3 regions of the Pantoea sp. UBA4549 genome follow, and region 2 is predicted to be linked to each of the others. Evidence: predicted binding sites of a transcription regulator. Region 2 holds the regulator's gene; each other region holds the start of a gene.
What was found. Region 2 encodes sigma-54, which starts transcription at its own class of promoters, with help from an activator protein. Its sites were predicted from a motif close to GTTGGCACANNTTTCGCTNT; they were not measured.

Region 1 (3,280 bases), on a different contig from region 2:
TCAGTCATCAGTATCTCCTGTTAAAAACCGGCTGCGCTGCCGTTGCTGCGCGGATCGAAAGCGCCTTCCAGCATGCCGCTGGTGTGGCGCACCACGGCGCCCGCATGACCCACTACTTCACTGAAGTCAGAGAGCAGCTCCACCTGATGGCCCAGCAGACGCAGCCGGGCCACCGTTTCCGGCGCCACGCGCGCTTCCAGTTTGAGTGAATCAGAGGCTTCGCCCCAGGTGCGGCCCAGCAGCCAGCGCGGCGCGCTGACCGCCTGCTGCAGCGGCATTCCCTGAATGACGTGACGGGTAAAAATGGCCGCCTGCGTCTGCGGCTGACCATCTCCCCCCATTGATCCATACACCATGACCCGGCCATCCTTCAGGCGGGCGGCGGCAGGATTAAGCGTGTGAAACGGCTGCTTGCCCGGCAGCAGGGCCAGCAGGTGATCGGGCTGCAGGCTGAACGCCGCGCCGCGATTCTGCCAGGTGATCCCGCTGCCAGGCAGCACCACGCCACTGCCAAATTCATGATAGATACTCTGAATAAACGAGACTGCCAGCCCGCTGCTGTCGATGGTGCCCATCCAGACGGTATCGCCCGGGCCACGGCCGGTGCCCCACGGCGCGGCGCGGTGGTCATCAATATTGGCCGCAAGGCTGGCAAGATGATCGGCATTGAGCAGCGCCTGCACGTCGGTATCGCTGTGGCGCGGATCGGTGATGTGCTGGTCACGCAGGCTGAACGCCTGTTTGGTGGCCTCCACAATCCGGTGCAGCGTCTGGGCTTCATCAGCCTGCGCCATGTTCAGGCGATCGGTAATCCCGAGGATCGCCAGCGACACCAGCCCCTGCGTCGGCGGCGTCATATTCCAGATATCGCCTTCGCTGTGCGCCAGGTGAAGCGGAGTACAGCGCCGGGCACGATGCTGCTGCAGATCGGTAAGCGTGACCGGCATACCCAGCGTGTGCATATCATCAGCCAGCGTCTGCGCCAGCCGGCCGCGATAAAAGCTCTCCAGCCCCTCTTCGCTCAGCTGGCTGAGCGTGGCCGCCAGTGCGGGCTGGGTAAAGCGGCTGCCCGGCTGTGGTGGCCGGCCCTCCGGCATAAACGTGGCGGCAAAGCCGGGCTGATGCTGCAGCTCAGGCGCTTTTGCAGCGGTGGCAGCGGCCTGCGAGGCGGTAACCGGTATGCCGTCGGCTGCATACCGGATGGCATCGCGCAGCAGGCGGTGCAGCGGCAGCGGCGCATTGCCCAGCTCCTGTGACACCGTCAGCGCCTCCTGCCAGCCGCTGACGGTGCCGGCCACGGTCAGCGCCGCTTCCGGTCCGCGATGCGGGATCGTCTGCCGGCCCTGATAAAAACTCACTGACGCCAGCGAGCCAGCTGCGCCGCTGGCATCAATCGCTATGGGTTCTCCCTCCGGCGGCACCACCAGCCAGAAGCCGTCGCCGCCCAGCCCGTTCATATGCGGATAGACCACCGCAATGGTTGCGGCAGCGGCCACCATCGCTTCGAGTGCGCTTCCGCCGTCGCGCAGCACGGCGAGAGCGCTTTCACTCGCCAGATGATGAGGGGTGACGACCATGCCCTGCGGGGCCATGTTGCTCTGAATCATAAGTGCTCTCAGCTGATATTCTGCTCACCTGAATCCGTCGCAGCAGCAAAACCCGCTGCGCGACAACATTCCCTGCTGAAACCTAAGCAAGAGCTGTTCCACTTTTTCTGTCGGCAGGCGCTGGATCGATTTATGCTAGAGCAGGGTGAAACGAAAGTTACAGGACAACGCATGAAACAACTCGATGAACGCTTGCGCAGCCAGTACGCTCAGCTGTCGCCTCAGGAGCAGCGCATTGCTGACTTTGTATTTGATCATTTTGATGATCTGATCAGCTACAACAGTGCCGAGCTGGCGCGGCTCAGCGGCGTCTCCAAGGCAACGGTAAGCCGGCTGTTCCGGCGTCTTGGCTATGAAAAATATAAAGATATGCGCGATGAGCTGCGTACCCTGCGGCAGAGCGGAATGCCACTCACTGATAACCGCGACGCGGTGCAGGGGAATACGCTGCTGGCGCGCCACTATAAGCAGGAGATGGCAAACCTGACGCAGTGGATCAACCGTATCGACAGTCAGCAGCTAAGTGACGTCATCGCCGCGCTGGGCAGCGCAAAACGCGTCTTTATCGTCGGTATGCGTAACGCGTATCCGGTGGCGCTGCACCTGCGCCAGCAGCTGCTGCAGGCGCGTGCTCATGTGGTACTGCTGCCGCAGCCGGGGCAGACGCTGGGCGAAGAGCTGGTGGATATTACCCCGGACGATATGGTGGTGGTTATGGCGTTCCGGCGACGTCCGCGCCTGCTGCGTCCGCTGATGCAGCAGCTGCAGCAGCGCGATATTCCGCTGCTGGCGCTCTCGGAGCCGCAGGCGCAGGGTATTCAGGGCGTGGCACGCTGGCAACTCTGCGCGCCGCTGGACAGCGTTTCTGCCTTTGACAGCTATGCTTCAGCCATGAGCCTGGTGAATCTGCTGGCGAATGCGCTGCTGCATGAGACCCTGGCGCAGGGACGGCAGCGTATTCATCAGATCGCCGATCTCTATCAGCATCTGGATGAGCTGGAACACCGATAACGGGCACTGAAACAGTGCGTCGCACCGTTTTGGTTCTCTGAAACGAATCGCGTTTTACCCGTTTTATCTCTGCTGTTAAGGGTTCAGCACCGGTTGTATAGCGGTTCCTTCGCGCCGCTGTGGTTGGCACATTAGTTGCACACACTGTTGATAAGAATCTTTTGTTTCATATTCAACACACCGGGGTGCACAATGAAAAATATTTTACTGGCGGTAGCGGGTGCGGCGCTTTTACTGGTTCAGGCGGGTAGTGCGCAGGCCGATCAGCTGCAGGATATTCAAAAGCGCGGAGTGCTCCGCGTCGCGGTGCCGCAGGATTTTCCGCCGTTTGGGTCAGTGGGCACCGATCTGCAGCCGCAGGGATATGATATCGATATGGCGCGCTACCTTGCTAAGCAGATGAAACTGAAGTTGCAGCTGGTGCCGGTCTCCAGTGCCAACCGCGTGCCTTATCTGCAGACGGATAAAGTCGATCTGGTGATCTCCAGCATGGGTAAAAATGCGGAACGGGAAAAAGTCATCGCTTTCAGTCGCGCCTATGCGCCCTTTTTCCTCGGGGTGTTCGGGCCGAAAGGTGAGGCGCTGAAGGATGCCGCCGCCCTGAGCGGCAAATCGATCGGCGTTACGCGCGGCGCCGTAGAAGATATGGTGCTGAGCGCAGC
Region 2 (3,280 bases):
CGCCGGATCAGCGTATTGCGATCGGCATCCAGAAACAGCAGCTGAGGAGAGAAAGAGTCAGGCAGATTATTTAACGCCAGCTCAAAGACTTCCTGCGACTCCGGCATATTACGGACATCAATACTCACCGCCGCTGAAATATTACGCTCCGTCAGCGTATTAGCCAGTTCCGGCAGCAGGACTACTGGCAGATTATCGACACAGTAAAAGCCCATATCTTCCAGAGCACGCAGCGCAACTGATTTACCTGAGCCTGATCGACCACTGACGATCATCAGCACCATCACAATTCTCCCCTGTTTTATCCGGTTCGCAGACCGGTAACGCTATGTACTGATTACGAATGCGCTTCCTGAGCTTCTGTGATAATGGCGTAGAGCTCCTGATCGCTTTGCGCCGCGCGCAGGCGGCGGCAGACCGTCTTATCTGCCAGACGTTTTGCGACCAGCGACAGGGTATGGAGGTGCGTCTTACACTGATCGGCGGGCACCAGCAGAGCGAACAGCAGGTCGACCGGCTGATTGTCCACCGCATCAAAGGCAATGGGCTGATCGAGGCTGATAAACACACCAACCGCCCGCAGCGTATCCTCTTCCAGTTTGCCATGCGGAATAGCAATGCCATTGCCAATGCCGGTACTGCCCATACGCTCCCGGGTCAGAATCGCTTCGAAAAGCGTCTGGTGCGGCAGATTGAGCTGCTTAGCCGCCAGTTCGCTGATTATCTCCAGCGCGCGTTTTTTACTCTGGCAGTGTACGCCGCTGCGGGTGCAGTCAGGCGTCAGAACCGAGCTCAATTCCAGTGTCAGATCGTTGTTCATCGTGGTTTCACTTGCGAGTTCACATAGCCACAGAGCGAAAGGCCCTGCTGGCGTTTGCGCAGATGATAAAACGGGGCGCTCTTCCGCCCCATTTTTCCCTGAGCACTGAACGGGTCAGCGCTCTGCAAACGTGAAGGTTAGTGTTTTTTCAGTTTGTCTTTGTGTTTGGTCAGCTGACGTGCCAGCTTATCAACCAGCCCGTCAATGGCCGCGTACATATCTTCCGCTTCTGCTGTGGCGTGCAGCTCACCGCCGTTAACATGCAGAGTTGCCTCTGCAATCTGAGTCACTTTCTCCACTTTCAGAACAATATAAACCTGATTAATACGATCGTAATAGTGTTCAAGTTTGGCAAATTTGCTGTTCACAAATTCACGCAGCGGGTCAGTGATTTCGACATTGAGTCCGGTAAGGTTTAGCTGCATAGGTCTTCCTTCTTAGTTCAGTCAGACCAGCTGTTTACGCTGGTTTGATGGCGGTATAGATAAAGACTCGCGATACTTCGCAACCGTACGTCGCGCTACCATAATACCCTGTTCAGATAACATGGCGGTCAGTTTGCTGTCGCTCAAGGGTTTTGCGGGATTTTCTGCCGCGACCAGTTTTTTTACCAGCGCACGAATGGCCGTGGAAGAGGCTTCGCCGCCGCCTTCCGTGCTGACATGGCTGGAAAAAAAATATTTCAGCTCAAAAATGCCACGCGGACTGTGCAGATATTTTTGCGTGGTCACGCGTGAGATGGTGGACTCATGCATATCGACCTGTTGCGCGATATCTGCCAGCACCATCGGGCGCATATACTCTTCGCCCTGCTCGAAAAACGCCTGCTGCTGAGCAACGATGCAGCGGGTAACTTTGAGCAGCGTGTCATTACGACTCTCCAGGCTTTTGATAAGCCAGCGCGCTTCCTGCAGGTTATTCCGAATAAACTGGCTGTCGCTGTCGCTGCGCGCTGAACCGCCCATGGCGGCATAGTGCTGATTAATTCTCAGGCGCGGCAGGCTTTCAGCGTTCAGTTCCACCACCCAGCGTGCACCCGCTTTGCGTACCAGCACATCCGGAATAACGTATTCCGGTTCACCTGTATTAATTGATTGCCCGGGGCGCGGATCGAGCGACTGGATCAGCAGCATCGCCTCTTTCAGCACCTCTTCCTTCAGGCGGGTCACCCGCATCAGGCTGCGGAAGTCATGATTAGCCAGCAGATCAAGATGTTCACTGACAATCAGGCGCGCCTCTTTTAGCATAGGAGCGTCCGCCGCATATTGCGATAGCTGAACCAGCAGACAGTCACGCAGATCGCGCGCGCCTACACCAACCGGGTCAAACCGCTGGACGCGTTTGAGCACCGCTTCCACTTCATCCAGCGTCAGCTCATCGTCGCCGATACTGTCGCAAATGTCCTGCAGCGTCACGGTGAGATAACCGGTGGTGTCGATCGCATCAACAATGGATGTCGCAATAGCGCGGTCGGTATCGGTAAACGGTGTCAGCTCCACCTGCCACATCAGGTAATCCTGCAGCGACTGCGTGGTTTCTCCCTGGTACACCGGCAGCTCATCATCCTGATAATCAGTTCCGGTGCCGGAAGGGGTACCGGCGGTGTAAATTTCATCCCATGACGCATCCAGCGGCAGTTCGTCAGGCATCTCTTTCTGTTCCAGCGCCTCACGGGTATCTAACGTATCGCTTTCCTGCGTTTCGCGTGCGTCCACTTCATCATGAATATCGGTCTGCTCAAGCAGCGGATTGCTCTCCAGCGCCAGCTGGAGCTCCTGCTGGAGTTCAAGCGTAGAGAGCTGCAGCAGGCGAATGGCCTGTTGCAGCTGGGGGGTCATCGCCAGCTGTTGGCTGAACCTGAGTTGCAAACCTTGCTTCATAATCCGGCTTGAATGTCCTAAGCGAATATCGGGTTGATCGACACCTTATCAGAGTCTGAACTCTTCGCCCAAATAAACCCGCTTAACCTGCTCATCTGCCAGAATTTCATCTGGCGTACCGTGTGCAATCAGATTGCCCTGGCTGACAATATAGGCGCGCTCGCAGACGGCCAGCGTTTCACGCACGTTGTGATCGGTGATCAGGACACCGAGGCCGCTGTCACGCAAATGCTCAATGATCTTTTTGATATCGATAACGGAGATGGGGTCAACCCCGGCGAACGGCTCATCCAGCAGAATAAATTTTGGATTGGCCGCCAGCGCGCGTGCAATTTCCACACGGCGACGTTCGCCACCGGAGAGCGCCTGGCCCAGGCTGTTGCGCAGATGTTCAATATGGAACTCTTCCATCAGCTCATTGGCGCGATCCTGGCGCTGCTCTTCAGTCAGATCGTCACGGATCTGCAGCACGCCCATCAGATTGTCGTAGACGCTCAGCCGACGGAAAATAGAGGCTTCCTGTGGCAGATACCCGATACCACGCCGCGCCCGCGCATGCAGGGGCAGAATACTGATATCT
Region 3 (3,280 bases), on a different contig from region 2:
GGTGGTGCAGCAGCTGCGCGTTGATGTCATGAACGCGGCGCTGCGTCAGCCGCTGAGCGCGTTCGATACCCAGCCGGTGGGGCAGATTATTTCGCGCGTCACTAATGACACCGAGGTGATCAAAGATCTCTATGTCACCGTGGTTGCCACCGTGCTGCGCAGTGCCGCGCTGATTGGCGCGATGCTGGTCGCCATGTTTTCGCTCGACTGGCGTATGGCGCTGGTGGCGCTGGTTATTTTCCCACTGGTGCTGACCGTGATGCTGATCTATCAGCGTTACAGTACGCCGATTGCCCGCCGGGTTCGCAGCTATCTGGCGGATATCAACAACGGCTTTAATGAAGTGATCAACGGCATGAGCGTGATCCAGCAGTTTCGGCAGCAGGCGCGCTTTGGTGCACGGATGAGCGAGGCGAGTCGTGCCCACTATATGGCGCGCATGCAGACGCTGCGACTGGATGGGTTTTTGCTGCGTCCGCTGCTTAGCCTCTTTTCTGCACTGATTTTGTGCGGTCTGCTACTGCTGTTCAGCTTTGCTTCCCCCGGCGCCTTTGAGGTCGGCGTGCTTTACGCCTTCATCACCTATCTGGGCCGGCTGAATGAGCCGCTGATCGAACTGACCACGCAGCAGTCGATGCTGCAGCAGGCGGTGGTATCAGGTGAGCGCATATTTGAACTGGTTGATGCGCATCAGCAGGGGTATGGCAGCGAGAGTGCCCCGCTGCGCTCCGGAGACATTGCGCTGCGCGACGTCAGTTTCGCCTACCGCGATGACCGCGACGTGCTGAGCAACATCACCTTCAGCGTGCCGTCGCGCGGCTTTGTGGCGCTGGTCGGACATACCGGCAGCGGCAAAAGCACGCTGGCAAACCTGCTGATGGGTTACTACCCGTTAAAACACGGAATAATCGAGCTGGACGGTCGTCCGGTTTCTTCGCTCTCGCACGACGCACTGCGCACCGGCATTGCTATGGTACAGCAGGATCCGGTTGTGCTGGCCGATACGCTGCTGGCTAATGTGCAGCTGGGGCGTGCGATCCCTGAAGCCCGGGTATGGCAGGTGCTGGAGAGCGTGCAGCTTGCTGCGCTGGCCCGTGCGCTGCCGGACGGTATTCATACCCGGCTGGGGGAGCAGGGCAATACGCTGTCAGTGGGACAGAAACAGCTGCTGGCGCTGGCCCGCGTGCTGGTCGCGCCGCCGCAGATCCTGATCCTCGATGAAGCCACCGCGAACATCGATTCCGGCACTGAGCAGGCCATTCAGCAGGCGCTGCGCACCCTGCGCCAGCACAGCACGCTGGTGGTCATTGCGCACCGGCTCTCGACGATTATGGAGGCGGAGCAGATTCTGGTATTGCATCGTGGCCATATCGCGGAGCGCGGAACGCATGCAGAGCTGCTGGCGCAGCAGGGCCGCTACTGGCAGATGTATCAGCTGCAACAGGCAGGTGAACAGCTGGCGGCGGGCGCACCTGCCTGAATTGCACCTTTTTTGTTCACGCTGACCCGCTCCTCCTTCACTTCTGCACCGCTTTAATGCCCTGAGCACCAAAGAGGTGCAGGCTCCGCACCCTTCATTCAGCCCGGCAGTATTGCGCCGGGCTGAACCTGCACCGCCACCGCAATAACAGGCATTTTGCATTTCTGGCACACCCTTTGCTTCAACCACTGCGTATACATCGTGCAGTTGTGTTTAATCCGGAGGGGACGTATGAAGCTGGTTACCGTGGTAATCAAACCATTCAAGCTGGAGGATGTCCGCGAGGCGCTATCCTCCATCGGCATTCAGGGACTGACGGTATCTGAAGTTAAAGGTTTTGGCCGCCAGAAAGGGCATGCCGAACTCTATCGCGGGGCTGAGTACAGCGTTAACTTCCTGCCAAAAGTAAAAATTGATATTGCGATTGCAGATGACCAGCTGGATGAAGTGGTTGATGTCATCAGTAAAGCGGCCTACACCGGCAAAATTGGCGACGGCAAAATTTTCGTCGCTGAGCTGCAGCGGGTGATACGTATCCGTACCGGTGAAACTGACGAAGCGGCGCTCTGATCCGGGTTCTGACTTGAGATGGGATGAAAAGAATGAAAAAAATGATGATGAAACTGGGCCTTGCCAGCCTGGCGCTGTTACCCACTCTGACGCTGGCTGCTGCCCCTGCGGTCGCGGATAAAGCGGACAACGCCTTTATGATGATTTGTACCGCGCTGGTACTTTTTATGACGATCCCCGGCATCGCGCTGTTTTATGGCGGCCTGATCCGCGGCAAAAACGTCTTATCCATGCTCACACAGGTTGCCGTTACCTTTGCCCTGGTCTGCGTATTATGGGTTGTGTATGGCTACTCGCTGGCGTTCAGTGAGGGCAACGCCTTTTTCGGTAACTTCCAGTGGGTGATGCTGAAAAACATTGAGCTGAAAGCCGTGATGGGCAGCTTTTATCAATATATTCACGTCGCGTTTCAGGCTTCATTTGCCTGTATTACCGTCGGGTTGATCGTAGGCGCACTGGCAGAGCGTATTCGCTTCTCAGCGGTGCTGATTTTTGTCGGCGTCTGGCTGACGCTCTCTTATCTGCCGATTGCGCATATGGTCTGGGGCGGCGGTTATCTGGCGCAGGATGGCGCGCTGGATTTTGCCGGCGGCACTGTAGTGCATATCAACGCCGCTGTTGCGGGTCTGGTGGGCGCTTATCTGGTGGGTAAACGTGCAGGTTTTGGCAAAGAAGCGTTCAAACCGCATAACCTGCCCATGGTGTTTCTTGGCACGGCCATTCTCTACGTCGGCTGGTTTGGTTTTAACGCCGGTTCTGCTTCATCAGCTAATGAAATTGCTGCGCTGGCGTTTGTGAACACCGTCGTTGCCACCGCAGGTGCCGTACTCTCCTGGGTCTTTGGTGAATGGGCGCTGCGCGGTAAGCCCTCGCTGCTGGGTGCCTGCTCGGGCTTTATCGCCGGCCTGGTTGCCATTACGCCAGCCTGTGGCTACGTGGGCGTCGGTGGCGCACTGATCATTGGTCTGGCGGGCGGGCTCGCGGGCATCTGGGGCGTTACGACGCTGAAAAGATGGCTGCGCGTTGATGACCCCTGCGATGTCTTTGGCGTGCACGGCGTGTGCGGCATCCTCGGCTGCATTCTGACCGGCGTCTTCGCCTCCGGCTCACTGGGTGGCGTTGGCTATGCGGAAGGCGTCACTATGGGGCATCAGGTCTGGGTCCAGATCTTCAGCTGTATCGTGACCGTAGTCTGGTCCGGTGTGGTGGCCTTTATCGGCTTCAAGCTGG

Region 1: B3041_RS11235 (gamma-glutamyltransferase family protein) is a predicted target of sigma-54. The motif match lies at 1,691-1,710, and genes of this name have one in related genera.
Region 3: glnK (P-II family nitrogen regulator) is a predicted target of sigma-54. The motif match lies at 1,644-1,663, and genes of this name have one in related genera.

What each region holds. Positions count from the first base shown of each region.
Region 1 is NZ_DGLH01000010.1:43,822-47,101, reverse strand. Features, by position in the region: gene hpxX (oxalurate catabolism protein HpxX) at 1-8, opposite strand, end outside; gene B3041_RS11235 (gamma-glutamyltransferase family protein) at 21-1,607, opposite strand; gene hpxU (MurR/RpiR family transcriptional regulator HpxU) at 1,779-2,618, shown strand; gene B3041_RS11225 (transporter substrate-binding domain-containing protein) at 2,811-3,280, shown strand, end outside.
Region 2 is NZ_DGLH01000014.1:38,220-41,499, reverse strand. Features, by position in the region: gene rapZ (RNase adapter RapZ) at 1-284, opposite strand, end outside; gene ptsN (PTS IIA-like nitrogen regulatory protein PtsN) at 338-820, opposite strand; gene hpf (ribosome hibernation promoting factor) at 958-1,245, opposite strand; gene rpoN (RNA polymerase factor sigma-54) at 1,267-2,700, opposite strand; gene lptB (LPS export ABC transporter ATP-binding protein) at 2,749-3,280, opposite strand, start outside.
Region 3 is NZ_DGLH01000006.1:91,351-94,630, forward strand. Features, by position in the region: gene B3041_RS03730 (SmdB family multidrug efflux ABC transporter permease/ATP-binding protein) at 1-1,480, shown strand, start outside; gene glnK (P-II family nitrogen regulator) at 1,712-2,050, shown strand; gene amtB (ammonium transporter AmtB) at 2,083-3,280, shown strand, end outside.